4 regions of the Kitasatospora sp. NBC_01539 genome follow, and region 4 is predicted to be linked to each of the others. Evidence: riboswitches for the same ligand, from Rfam matches in the RefSeq annotation. Region 4 holds a riboswitch; each other region holds the start of a gene.

Region 1 (3,200 bases), 2.4 Mb from region 4:
TGCACAACGCGCGGCACGGCAGGGGGTCACGGCCCGGCCCGCGCGGGTGTCCGGGCGGCCCGTCCGCGGGGTTCCGGCGGGCCCTGCGGTACCGTGCGCCCGGCCGGTGGTCCGCCGCCCACCGGGCGGCACCGGCCGCACCACCGAACCGGGAGGCCCCGTGCCCTTCATCACCGTCAAGCAGCTGGCCGGCCGCACCGAGGAGCAGCGCGCCGAGATCGCCCGCGCCCTCACCGAGGCCTACGCCCGGGCCACCGGCCTGGCCCCGGACAAGGTCTGGGTGGCCATCGAGGAGGTGCCCGCCGAGAACTGGGCGATCGGCGGCGAGACCCTCGCCGCCCGGGCCCGGGCGGCCGCCGGCCCCGGCGGAGCCACCGGCGCCACCGGCTGAGCGCCGGCCCGGCGGGGTGCCCGCCGGCTCAGATGCCGTCGACCTTGAACGGGTCGTGCTCGGCCAGCAGCCGGTCGAGCCGGGCCTGGTCGACCCGGGAGGTGATCGCGCCGGCGTCCTGGCGGTCGCGGACGACCTTCGCCAGCGTGAACGCCGAGGTGATCACGTACAGCAGGGCGACGGCCAGGAAGGCGCGCATCCACGCGTCGACCGGCAGGTAGGCGATCCCGATCGCGAGGGCGGCCGTCGCGAGGGCGAACGAGAGGACGGCCTGCGCGTAGTAGGCGGCCGTGGTGCGGGACTGGATCGGTGCGCTCATGACGGCAGCGTCCCGGAGGCGGGTCCGACCGGCATGAGTACGGGTACTCAGCTTCGCAGCTCGTTCACCCTCCGTGACCGCCTCTCCGACAAACCATCGTAAATCGCCCATTCCTCGCGTAGACCGAACGAATCAACCGGCTCAGGCGCTTGGAATCAAGGCAGGCATAGCATTAACGTTTGATAACGCAGCGCGGTCGGCAACGCCGTACCGACTCGGCACCGTGCGCGTGTCGCTCAATCCCGCGGTCTGCCTTCATCGGTGGGCCCGGGAGCCGGGGAACCACTTTCCGTGGGGTGAATCGGCCGGGCCCAGGCCCAGCCGTAGGAGACCTTCCTGCTCCGAACCCGTCAGCTAACCCGGTCGGCGAGAGGGAAGGAAAGGAGTGCGCCTCCGTGGCGTCGACGCACTCGGCGGAGCCCACCGCCGCAGCCACCCAGCTCCTCGACCACCCGCGTGAGCAGGCCGACCAGGCCCGCCACCGGATGCCCCGTCAGACCAGGGGTGCAAGCCCGCTGTTCGGCGTCACGGCCACCATGGCCGCCACCTTCGGCGCCGCCGGCCTGACCGCCGCCGCCGCAGGCCCCGCCGCCGCGGCCGAACCCGCCGTGTCCGCGCCCGACGAGGCGGCCGACGCCGACCCCGCCGCCGACCCCGGTCTCGCCCTCGCCGCCCGCATCCAGCAGCAGGCCGACACCCGTCGCACCGCCGCCGACGAGGCCGCCCGGCTCGCCGCCGCACAGGAGGCCGAGGCCCGCCGCGCCGCCCAGGCCGCCGTCGACGACGCCGCGCTCGCGCTGCCCACCACCGGCTACACCCTCGGCACCTCGTACGGCCAGTCCAGCACCTGGGCCCACCTGTACACCGGCCTCGACTTCGAGGCGCCCGCAGGCACCCCGGTCACCGCCGTCGCGGCCGGCACCGTCACCTCCGCCGGCTGGGCCGGCTCGTACGGCTACCGCGTCGTCCAGACCCTGCCCGACGGCACCGAGATCTGGTACTGCCACCTCTCCCGCCTTGCCGCCACCGGCGGCCAGGCCCAGCGCGGCGCCGTCCTCGGCGCGGTCGGCGCCACCGGCACCGTCACCACCGCCAGGCTCCACCTGGAGGTACGGCCCGGCGGCGGCGCACCGATCGACCCGCTCGGCTGGCTCCGCTCGCACGGCGTCCAGCCGTAACGGCCCCCGCCTAGACGCCGCCCGGCTCGTCCCGGGCGGCGTCCGCATAGGCCTGCAGCTCGGCCGTGCCCGGCTCCGGCGCCAGGTCCGGGTACTCCCACAGCAGCAACTCCGGCAGGCCCGGCAGCGTCCAGTCGCCGCACAGCCACAGCGCGCCGTCCTCCGCCACCTGCTCGAACTCCTCGAACCCGCCCGACAGCTCGTGCGGCATCGGCTCGCCCAGCGCGGTCAGCCCGGCCAGATTGCGGTAGCTGCGCCGCATCAGCCCGTACTCCAGCAGCCGCCGCGCGCCGTCCGTGGCCATGCCGATCGCCAGCAGGTGCGCCGGCCCCCAGCCGAGCCCGCCGTCCGCGTCCTCCATGGCGTCCAGCGTGCCGGCGTCCACCAGTGCCGCGTACGCCGCGACGCGCTCCTCCGGCTCCAGCGCGCGGAACGCGTCCAGCCAGTCCCGCACCGCGTCGATGTCGCCGGTCTCCACCCCGTCGGCCTGCAGCAGCAGGGTGTACAGCCGCGGCCAGGTGAGCAGCTGCGGCCGGCGCAGCAGCGTGCCCAGCAGCTCGCCCTGCCACTCCGCCTCCGCGTGCAGGCGCTCCCACCGCTTCGCGTTGAGCCGCCGCGCCGCCCGCTGACGGTCGATCAGCAGCCGCACCGCCGCCCCGTACGCCTCCGGCTCCGCCCAGGGCTGCACGTACAGGTGGAGCCGCTCGTGCAGCAACTGCTCCACCACCGCCGACCCCAGCTCGGGCCAGCCGTCGTGCAGCGGCGCGCCGCCCAGTTCGAGCAGCGTCAGCACCGCCCGTACGGCCTCCTCCGGCACCGGGGGCAGGCCCTCGGCCTCCGCCCAGGCGAGCAGCTCCTCGGTGCGGGTACGGGGGATGAGCTGCAGGTCTTCGTCGTCCACGCCCCGTACGGTAGCCGGTGCGCCCCGTGCCGCGCGGCCCGGCCGCCCTGTCGGCCGCCCTCGGGGCAGGGTCGGCCGCCATGACCTCGGCCCCTGTCCGCACGGTGCACCCGGAGGGCCCCCGCCTCGCCGTCCGCGGGTTCCGCCCCCGCCCCGGACGACGTCGCCGCCCTCCACCCGGTGTTCGGCGACCCGGAGACCGCCGGTCGGTCTTAGGGGACGGGTGGGGGACGAGCGGGTGCGGCCGTCCGCAGCACGGGGGTAGGGAGAGCCCCACCCCGGACCCGGCAGCAGGCCGGATTACCCCCCGCCGCCCGTTCCGGCACCGTGGACGTCGTCACACCGCGACACCACCGAGGGGACCCCGCCATGACCGCCCAGCCACTGCCGGCCGCAGCCCGGCCCGTGCCC
Region 2 (3,200 bases), 2.1 Mb from region 4:
ACGCATCTGCTGAACATCGACCCGCCGGACCACACCCGGCTGCGCCGGCTCGTGTCGAAGGCGTTCACGCCGCGCCGGATCGCCGCCTTCGAGCCGCGGGTGCAGCAGCTCACCGACCGGCTGATCGACGGCTTCGCCGCCCGCGGCACGGCCGACCTCATCCACGAGTTCGCGTTCCCGCTGCCCATCTACGCGATCTGCGACCTCCTCGGGGTGCCCGCCGAGGACCAGGACGACTTCTGCGACTGGGCGGGCATGATGCTGCGCCACACGAAGCCTGGGCAGCGCGCGCCGCAGCGCGGCGGTGTCGGGCGCGCCGTGAAGCGGATCCGCACCTACCTGGCGGACCTCATCCACCGCAAGCGCGCCGACCTCGGCGACGACCTGATCTCCGGCCTGATCCGCGCCAGCGACCACGGCGAGCACCTCACGGAGAACGAGGCCGCCGCGATGGCCTTCATCCTGCTGTTCGCGGGCTTCGAGACCACCGTCAACCTCATCGGCAACGGCCTGTACGCGCTGCTGCGCAACCCCGGCCAGCGGGCCCTGCTGCAGGCGTCGGTGGAGCGCGGCGAGAGCGGCCTGCTGGAGACCGGCATCGAGGAACTGCTGCGCTACGACGGCCCGGTGGAACTCGCCACCTGGCGGTTCGCGACCCGCCCCCTGGAGATCGGCGGGATGGCGATCCCGGAGGGCGACCCGGTGCTGGTGGTGCTGGCCGCGGCCGACCGCGACCCGGCGCGCTTCGCCGACGAGAACACCCTCGACCTCGCCCGGACGGACAACCCGCACCTGGGCTTCGGGCACGGCATCCACTACTGCATCGGCGCGCCGCTCGCCCGGCTGGAGGGCCGGGCCGCCCTCGCGACTCTGCTCACCCGGCTGCCGGACCTCGCGCTGGACGCGGATCCGGCGGACCTGCGCTGGCGCGGCGGCCTGATCATGCGGGGCCTGCGCGAGCTGCCCGTCTCCTTCACCCCGGAGACGGGGCGGGCCGCGGACTGACGGTGTGTCGACCGGCGGGCGGGCCGTCCGGGTGAACACGAGCGAATCAGGACAAAACGGCTTTGTTCGTGCCCGATGAACGGTGCGTCGTAATTCTTGCGTGATAACGCCGATATGAGCTTGTGATCGGTCATCGCATCTGCCTACTCTCCGGACAGCTCGCGCCAGCGGGCCCCGGGCGCGACAACGCCGAATCCTGTCCGCCGCGCCCCGGGACGACCGACCGAGACCAGGACAGGGGCGGGGGAACCACGTACGTCGCCGTCCCCACGGCTAGGGGTGAAGCCGCGTCAGCAGGTCCCCTCCTGCGGCCGCGGCCGGGCCAGCCTCCCGGTCCGAACCCGACAGCTCACCTCGCAGGCGTTCGGAGAGGGACCACCCATGATCTTCACCGGACCTGGCCGCCACCGTCGTCGGACGTCCGCCGAGAAGGCGGTCGCCGTCGCGGGCGTCACCGGCGTCGGCCTCGCCATGCCGCTGCTCACCGCGGCCGCCGCGCACGCCGCGCCCGTCTCCGTCTGGGACAAGGTCGCCCAGTGCGAGAGCGGCGGGAACTGGCGGATCAACACCGGCAACGGCTTCTACGGCGGACTGCAGTTCACCGCCCGCACCTGGAAGGGCTTCGGCGGCGCCCGGTACGCCGCCTACGCGCACCAGGCCAGCAAGACCGAGCAGATCGCCGTCGCCGAGAAGGTGCTCGCCTCGCAGGGGCCCGGCGCCTGGCCCGTCTGCTCCAAACGCGCCGGCCTGACCCGAGGCGGCGGCTCCGCGACGACCGCGACGACCGCGCCGGCCGCGGCGCCCGCCACCGCGACCCGTTCCGGCGGTGCGCCGGTCTTCTCCGGCCGCGGCGGCTGGGACGCGGGCAGCAGCGTGTACTGGTACCAGAAGGACGGCGGCTGGTACTGGACGGCGCACCGCGACATCTTCGAGCGCCACGTGCCGCCCGCCCCCGCCGAACCCGCCCGGACCGAACCGGCCGAGACCGAACCCGCCGAGATCGAACCGGCCGGCACCGGGTCGGAGGAGAGATCGGGCGACGGGTCGGGCGACGCGGCGGACGGCGGGGCCGGGCACGCCCCGCAGGCGGTGCCGGTGCCCGCGATCGGCCGCGAGGCGTACACCGTGCAGCCCGGTGACTGCCTGTCGGGCATCGTCGCCACCCGCGGCCTGACCGGAGGCTGGGAGCGGCTGTACGCGAGCAACCGCCCGGTCGTCGGCGAGGACCCGGACCTCATCCTCCCGGGCCAGCTCCTGCAGCTCGACTGACGGACCGGCACCGCGCGTACGACCGCACGCCCCCGGGGCCGCCACCCGGGGGGCGGGGCGGTCCGGTGTACGGGTCCCCCAGGTGAACTACCGGCGAGTAGCCCGGTCACACGGTGAGACAGCGCCATGCCCGGCATGGCCCTGGGGCGCCGTGCCGTTAGGCTCAGGTCGTAACGACCCACATCCGCTTCCGCTAGGAGATGCTTCGTGCCGTCCATTGATGTCGTCGTAGCCCGTGAGATCCTCGACTCTCGCGGCAACCCCACCGTCGAGGTCGAGGTGGGTCTCGACGACGGCAGCACGGGCCGTGCCGCCGTCCCGTCCGGCGCCTCCACCGGTGCCTTCGAGGCCCTGGAACTGCGCGACGGTGACAAGAACCGCTACTTCGGCAAGGGCGTGGAGAAGGCCGTCCTGGCCGTCATCGAGCAGATCGGCCCGGAGCTCGTCGGCTACGACGCCACCGAGCAGCGCCTGATCGACCAGGCCATGCTCGACCTGGACGCCACCCCGGACAAGTCCTCGCTCGGCGCCAACGCCATCCTCGGCGTCTCCCTCGCCGTCGCGCACGCGGCCTCCGAGGCCAGCGACCTGCCGCTGTTCCGCTACCTCGGTGGCCCGAACGCGCACGTCCTGCCCGTGCCGATGATGAACATCCTCAACGGCGGGTCGCACGCGGACTCCAACGTCGACATCCAGGAGTTCATGATCGCCCCGATCGGCGCGGAGTCCTTCTCCGAGGCCGTCCGCTGGGGCGTCGAGGTCTACCACACGCTCAAGGGCGTGCTGAAGGAGCGCGGCCTCTCCACCGGCCTGGGCGACGAGGGCGGCTTCGCGCCGAACCTCGACTCCAACCGCGAGGCGCTCGACCTCATCGTCGAGGCCATCAAGAAGGCCGGCTACACCCCGGGCAAGGACGTCGCGCTCGC
Region 3 (3,200 bases), 5.0 Mb from region 4:
CGCTCGGGTTGGCCGCCTCGACGTACTTGCCGTCGCCGACGTACATGCCGACGTGGTAGACACCGGAGTTGGCGCCGTTGTTGGACCAGAACAGCAGGTCGCCCGGCTGCAGGTTGTCCAGCGAGACGCGGGTGGAGAAGTCGGCCTGGTCGGCGGCGACGCGCGGGATCGCGATGCCGGCGGCCTTGTACGCGGCCTGGGTCAGGCCGGAGCAGTCCCAGCCGCCGTTGCCGGTGCCGCCGTAGATGTAGGCCTGGCCGACCTTGGAGAGGGCGAAGTCGACCGCGGCGGCCTTGGAGCCGGTGGCGGCCTGGGCCGGGGCGGCCGTGGTCGCGGCGGCGGTGGTGGCCGTGGTGGTGGTCGCGGTCTTCGCGGGGGTCGAGGTCTGCGCGGAGGCGGAGGCGCCCAGCGACAGCTTCTGGCCCGGGTAGATCGAGTGCGGGCCCTGGGTCAGGACCGACTTGTTGATCTCGTAGAGCTTCTGCCAGCCGCCCTGCACGTGGTTGTGGTCGGCGATGGTGGAGAGCCAGTCGCCGGCCTTCACGGTGTAGGTGGCGCCGGTGCGGTGGCCCCAGGACTGCTTGCCCTGCCAGGACGTGCCGCCCTGCGAGGTGCCGGAGGCGGTCGACCCGGTGCCGGTGCTCGGGGTCGTGGCGGCCGGGGTGCTCGGGGTGCTGGGGGTGGCCGCCGGGGTGCTCGGCGCGGTGGTGGCGGAGCCACCGGTGCTGATCTCGGGCGCGGGGCCGCCCTTGGTCAGACCGGCCTGGACGGAGCAGACGGGCCAGGCGCCGGGGCCCTGGACGGCCAGCACCTTCTCGGCCGTGGCGATCTGCTGGTCCTTGGTGGCGAGGTCGGCGCGGGACGCGTACGACGTGCCGCCGAACTCGGCCCAGGTGCTGTTGGTGAACTGCAGGCCGCCGTAGAAGCCGTTGCCGGTGTTGATGTGCCAGTCGCCGGAGGACTCGCACTGGGCGACCTTGTCCCAGGTGGCGACCGAGGCGGCGGAGGCGGTGCCGGCGGTGAGGCACGGGATCGAGAGGCCGATGCCGACGACGCCGGTGGTGGCGAGGATGCGGCGGCTGCGCTTGGAGTTGATGGACAGCATGAAGGAGCGTTCCTCTCCCACGCCTGCGAGGTGAGCTGTCGGATTCGGGCTGGAGTTGCCCGGCCGCACGTGCGGGCACGTCGAATGGACGTTTCTGCGCGTGCGGCTTCACCCCAAGCCGGGGAACGGCGCTGGACCGTTCCCTGGCGACTTACCTGGTTCCCCCGCCCCTGCCGAAGTGCGTTTCGCTTTGCCAGTCGGACCGCCGGCAGGACTCGGCGTTCGGGCCAACTGGGTCCGTGTGACCACGAACGTGGGAGGACATTAGGCAGAGATAAGTTCAAACTGCAAACATGTGTGATGCCGATCACAGTTGATCTTGTATGAATTCATGATCGATTATCCGGCGCCATTCCGGTCGCCTTCGGCCGCTTTCGCGCAAACCCCTTGGGTCGAAACGGGCTTGTTTATGCTTCAGGCGTCGGGGCCCCGGGCGGCGGCCCGGGGAGGGGTTTCACCGATCATGGAACACGACGAGCGCATGCCGGCGGCACCGGGACGGCCCGCCTCCCACCGCCGGGCCGGCCCCCGGGTCGGCCGCCGGCGGATGCTCGGCTGGACGGCGGTCTCCGTCGTCGCGGCGGCCGTCGGCGGCGGCGCGCTGCTGCGCCGCCCGGCGGCCGGCGGGGCCGGGCCGGTGGCCCGCGCGGTGACCCCCTCCGGTGCCACCCAGGCGGCCGTGGCCGGGCATTCGCACAGTGCGCCGCCCCCGGAGAGCCCGACGCCCTCCCCGCTCGACCTGACGGGCCGCCGGTGGTCCGACGCGGGCGGCTGGGGCGGTGCCGTGCCGGGCCCGCGGACGGCGGTGCGCATCGCCGACCGCGTGCTGCTCGACACCGACGCCGCCGTGGCCTCGCTGCTCGTCGAGCCGGGCGGCTCGCTGGTCTTCGCGCCCGGCAGCAGCGTGACGCTGGCGTCCGCCGGCAACGTCGAGGTCCGCGGCACCCTCGCCCTGGTGCCGGACGACGGGGCGGTGCACACCCTGCGCTTCCCGTCGGTCGGTGAACGAACCTTCGTCGGGGGCGGGATGGGGGTGGTCGGCGCGGACACCGGCCTCTGGGTCACCGGCGCCGGACGCCTGCGCCTGGACGGTGCCGCCAAGACCGCGTGGGTGCGCGCCGCCCGTCCGCTGAAGGCCGGCGACACCGCCCTGGAGCTCGCGGCCGTGCCCGCCGGATGGCGCGCGGGCGACGAGCTGGCCGTCGCCCCGACGGGCCCCCCGTCCGAGGACGGCTTCTCCACCCGGTACGATCTGTGCACGATCCGACGGGTCGACGGCCGCACCGTCACCCTCGCGGAACCGCTGGCGCACGCCCATCCCCGGGTCGCCGTGGGCGGTGGCGTGACGGCGGGCGCCGAGGTGCTCAACCTGACGCGCAGCGTACGGATCGAGGGCACCGCCAAGGGCCGCGCGCACGTCCACCTCACGAGTTCCCGGCAGGCCGAGATCCGGCACGCCGCACTGCGCTGGCTCGGCCCGCGCCGCGCCGGCAAGGAGCGCTGGAACGGCGCGCCCGTCACCGAGCCCGTGCTCGGGCGCTACGGCCTGCACTTCCACATGCTCGCCGACTCCTCGCGCGGCACCGTCGTCGAGGGCGTCGTCGTCCGCGACACGGGCAGCCACGCCTTCGTGCCGCACGCCAGCCACGGCATCACCTTCCGCAGCTGCATCAGCCACGACACGTGGGAGGACGCCTACTGGTGGGACGGGCCGACGGACACCCGCACCCCGCAGACACCGTCCGACGACATCGTCTACGAGTCCTGCGTGGCCTCGCGCACCGTCTACGAACCCGCCCCGCGCGGCTACCGGCTGACCGGCTTCGCCCTGGGCGCCGGCACGGGCGGCATCGCCCGCGACTGCGTGGCGGTCGGCGTGCAGGGCGCCGAGGGGGCGTCCGGCTTCGAGTGGCCGGAGACCAGCGAAGGCGTGTGGACCTTCGAACGCTGCCTGGCCCACAACAACCTGCAGAACGGCATCTTCGTCTGGCTGAACGCCCGGCACCACCACACCGTCACGCAGTTCGTGGCGTACCACAACGGCGGATCGGGCATCGAGCACGGCGCCTACCTCAACGACTTCGACTACACGTCC
Region 4 (3,200 bases):
GGTCTCCGGCGCGGGCGCGGCGCTGATCATGCCCGCGACCATGTCGGTACTCACCGAACTCGCAGGCCCCGAGCGCCGCGTGAAGGCCCTCGCCTCCTGGACCCTCGCCGTCGGGCTCGGCGGCCTCGCCGGCAACGCCGGCGGCGGCCTGGTCGCGCAGTACCTGCCGTGGGAGGCGCTGTTCTGGGCGATGGCACCGCTCGCGGCCGTGCTGGCCGCCGCCGTGCTGCGCACCGTCCCCCGGCTCCCCCGGCACCCCGCCGCCCCCGACCCGCTCGGCTCGTTGCTGCTCACCGCGGGCACGGGCGCCCTGCTGTACGGCATCGTGGAGGGCCCGTCGCGGGGCTGGGCCTCGGCACACGTGCTCGCGGGCTTCGCGGCGGGCGCGGCCCTGCTGGCCGCCTTCACCCGGTACGCCCTGACCGCACGCCGCCCCCTGGTCGACCCGCGGCTGTTCGCCTCGCGCAGGCTGCGGGCGGCGGCGCTCGGCACCGCCGCGTCCTTCTTCGGCCTGTTCGCGCTGTTCTTCGTCAACGCGCAGTTCCTGCAGTACGTCAAGGGCTACTCGCCGGCCCGGACGGGCTTCGCGATCGTGCCGCTCACGGTCGGCATGGCGCTGGTGCCCCTGCTCGCCGTCCGGCTGCAGGCCCGGCACGGCGTGCGGTTCGTCGCCGCGGGCGGGCTGGCGCTGATCGGCGCCGGGCTGCTCGGCATGTCGACCGCCGGACCGGCCACCCCGTATCCGCTGTACGCCGTCTGGCTGTTGGTGCTCTCCGCCGGCCTGGGCCTCTGCGCACCCGGGCTGACCCACGCGGTGGTGTCGGAGCTGCCGCCGCCGCAGGCCGGGCTGGGGGCGGGGCTGAACACCGCGGCCCGGGAGTTCGGTGCGGCCCTGGGCGTCGCGGTGGTGGGCACGGTGCTCACCGCCCGGCTCGGCCCCGCAGGGGTCCACGGCGGATCCGGGGCGGCGGAGTTCGCGTCCGCGACGGCCGCGGGCCTGCGGGTGGTCGCCGTACCGGTGCTGCTGGCGGCCGTGGCGGTCGCGCACGGCCTGCGCGGCCGCACGGACGGCGGGGCCCGGACGGGCGCCTGACCTCCTGCGGGGCGGGGACGGGCCGGCGGTCCGCGACGCCCCCGGTCGGCCGCGCCCGAGCGCTCGGGTGCGGACGAACCGTTCCGTCACGAACCGGTCGTGCGCCGCGACCGGCACCGGCCGCCCCACCGTCGGCGCGGCACCGGACCGGACTTTCGTTCGTGTGGTGATGAGCCCCCGGCCGCAGGCCCCGGCGCACCCGGACCGGCCCCGACGTGAATGCGGACACGCGCTCCGGACGGGTGACGCGGGAATTCCCGGCGGTGAATTCCGCGGGAATTGGGAGGGCAATCGGCGCATTTCCCGCCGCGGCGCCCTGCACAATCCCCACGCATACCGCGCGCGCCCCGGGAGGCACCGCCGCCCGGCCTCCGGCGGCGCCCGATCCGCCTGCCGCGGCCCGCCCGACACCACCTCACCTGTGGTGCGGCCGTTCACGCCCGCGGTCCCGCCGCTCCTGATCCCGGGCCGTCCGGCCGAAATGCGGCACCGTGACGGGACAGCACTCGTGATGATTGTGTGATGGTCGGGATGCTGGCTTGTTATCGAGGTGACGATCCCTCTAATCTCCGATCAGCCCGCCACAGCACGGGCGCCCGAAGCGCGGCACGCCGAACCCTGCCCACCGCGCCCACCGGGTCGTCGAACCAGAACCTGGGCAGGGACGGGGGACCCACGATTCGTCGCCGTCCCCGACGGCTTGGGGTGAAGCCGCGTCCGCGCGGCCGGGCCACCTCCCGGTCCGAACCCGACAGCTCACCTCGCAGGCGTGCGGAGAGGGAACTCGATGGGTTTCATCGGCTCCGGCCGTCACCGCCGCCCCACCCAGACCGAGCGTGCCGTTTCGGCCGCCGGTGTGGCCGGCGCCGGCCTTGCCATACCGCTCCTGGCCGCCACCAGCGCCCACGCGGCCCCCGTCACCACCTGGGACGCCGTCGCCCAGTGCGCCAGCGCCGGCGACTGGAGCCGGGCCACCGGCAACGGCTCCTACGGCGGCCTCCAGCTCGACCTCGACACCTGGGTCGCCTACGGCGGCAGCTCCTACGGCGCCTCCCCCGACCACGCCACCAAGGACGAGCAGATCGCGGTCGCCGAGCGCGTGCTCGCCGACCGCGGCGCCCGCACCTGGGGCAGCTGCGCCACCACCGCGGGGCTCACCGGAGAGGGCCGGCCCGAGGCCGCCGAGCCCACCGCCACCGCCCCGGCGACCCCCGCCCCGACCGCCAGCACGACGGCGACGGGCCGCAGCCGGAGCGCCGCCCCGGTGTTCCCCGGCATGCAGGGCCGCGACGCCAACGGCATCTACTGGTACCAGGTGGACGGCGCCTGGTACTGGACCACCAGCCAGGCGGTCTACGAGTCGTACACCGCCGTCACGGCGAGCCCCTCGGCCCCGACCACCGCCACCCCCGGCACCGTGCTGCCCGGCACGGACGCCGGCACGCCGACCGCACCGGTCACCACTGCGCCCGCCCCGACGGACGGCACCGGCACCCTGCCGGGCACCGGCACCGCGCCCACCACCCCCACGCCGACCACGGACGCCCCGACCACGGGGGCGCCCACGACCGGCCTGCCCACCACCGACGGGACCGCGCCGGCCACCGGCACCGATCCGTCCGGCACCGCGGAGTCGGCCGACCCGGGCGCACCCGCCACGACGGTGACGGAGGCTCCGCCGGCCGCCGAACCGGACACCTACACGGTGGCGCCGGGCGACACGCTCTCCGCCATCTCCGCCGACCACCGGCTCGGCGGCTGGAAGAACGTGTACAGCGGCAACTCGACCACCATCGGCGAGGACCCCGACCTCATCAAGCCCGGCCAGGTGCTCACGATCGGCTGAGCCCCGCCCGACGACCCACGAGGCCGTCGGCACCCCGGACCCCCGGAGTGCCGACGGCCTCGGCGCGCGTGCGGCGGACCGGCGGGGTCGACGGGCCGGGCGGGTCGGCGGGCCCGCGGGTCGGGTCCTGCCGGTGCCCGCACGCGCGGTGTCTACCGAGTCCGCCTCCGGTCGCCCCGACGGACCCCGAAGCACCCCGGGCGAAGCGGTCCGCATCCGCTCCCGCATCCAGCATGCGGGAGCGCTCCCGCAATTGATGGC

What was found. Region 4 has a riboswitch for cyclic di-AMP ahead of OG335_RS07415 (transglycosylase family protein). Riboswitches for the same ligand answer to the same signal wherever they lie in the genome.
Region 1: linked by a shared signal. The riboswitch ahead of OG335_RS17810 (M23 family metallopeptidase) and the one ahead of OG335_RS07415 (transglycosylase family protein) in region 4 are both predicted to bind cyclic di-AMP.
Region 2: linked by a shared signal. The riboswitch ahead of OG335_RS16290 (transglycosylase family protein) and the one ahead of OG335_RS07415 (transglycosylase family protein) in region 4 are both predicted to bind cyclic di-AMP.
Region 3: linked by a shared signal. The riboswitch ahead of OG335_RS29435 (transglycosylase family protein) and the one ahead of OG335_RS07415 (transglycosylase family protein) in region 4 are both predicted to bind cyclic di-AMP.

What each region holds. Positions count from the first base shown of each region.
Region 1 is NZ_CP109390.1:4,165,136-4,168,335, reverse strand. It holds gene OG335_RS17820 (4-oxalocrotonate tautomerase family protein) at 161-391, shown strand; gene OG335_RS17815 (YiaA/YiaB family inner membrane protein) at 420-710, opposite strand; cyclic di-AMP (ydaO/yuaA leader) riboswitch at 934-1,094, shown strand; gene OG335_RS17810 (M23 family metallopeptidase) at 1,106-1,888, shown strand; gene OG335_RS17805 (hypothetical protein) at 1,899-2,789, opposite strand; gene OG335_RS17800 (sensor domain-containing protein) at 3,159-3,200, shown strand, end outside.
Region 2 is NZ_CP109390.1:3,824,534-3,827,733, reverse strand. It holds gene OG335_RS16295 (cytochrome P450) at 1-1,005, shown strand, start outside; cyclic di-AMP (ydaO/yuaA leader) riboswitch at 1,217-1,382, shown strand; gene OG335_RS16290 (transglycosylase family protein) at 1,387-2,274, shown strand; gene eno (phosphopyruvate hydratase) at 2,482-3,200, shown strand, end outside.
Region 3 is NZ_CP109390.1:6,789,776-6,792,975, forward strand. It holds gene OG335_RS29435 (transglycosylase family protein) at 1-1,126, opposite strand, end outside; cyclic di-AMP (ydaO/yuaA leader) riboswitch at 1,111-1,298, opposite strand; gene OG335_RS29440 (hypothetical protein) at 1,569-3,200, shown strand, end outside.
Region 4 is NZ_CP109390.1:1,757,040-1,760,239, forward strand. It holds gene OG335_RS07410 (MFS transporter) at 1-1,093, shown strand, start outside; cyclic di-AMP (ydaO/yuaA leader) riboswitch at 1,724-1,879, shown strand; gene OG335_RS07415 (transglycosylase family protein) at 1,881-2,939, shown strand.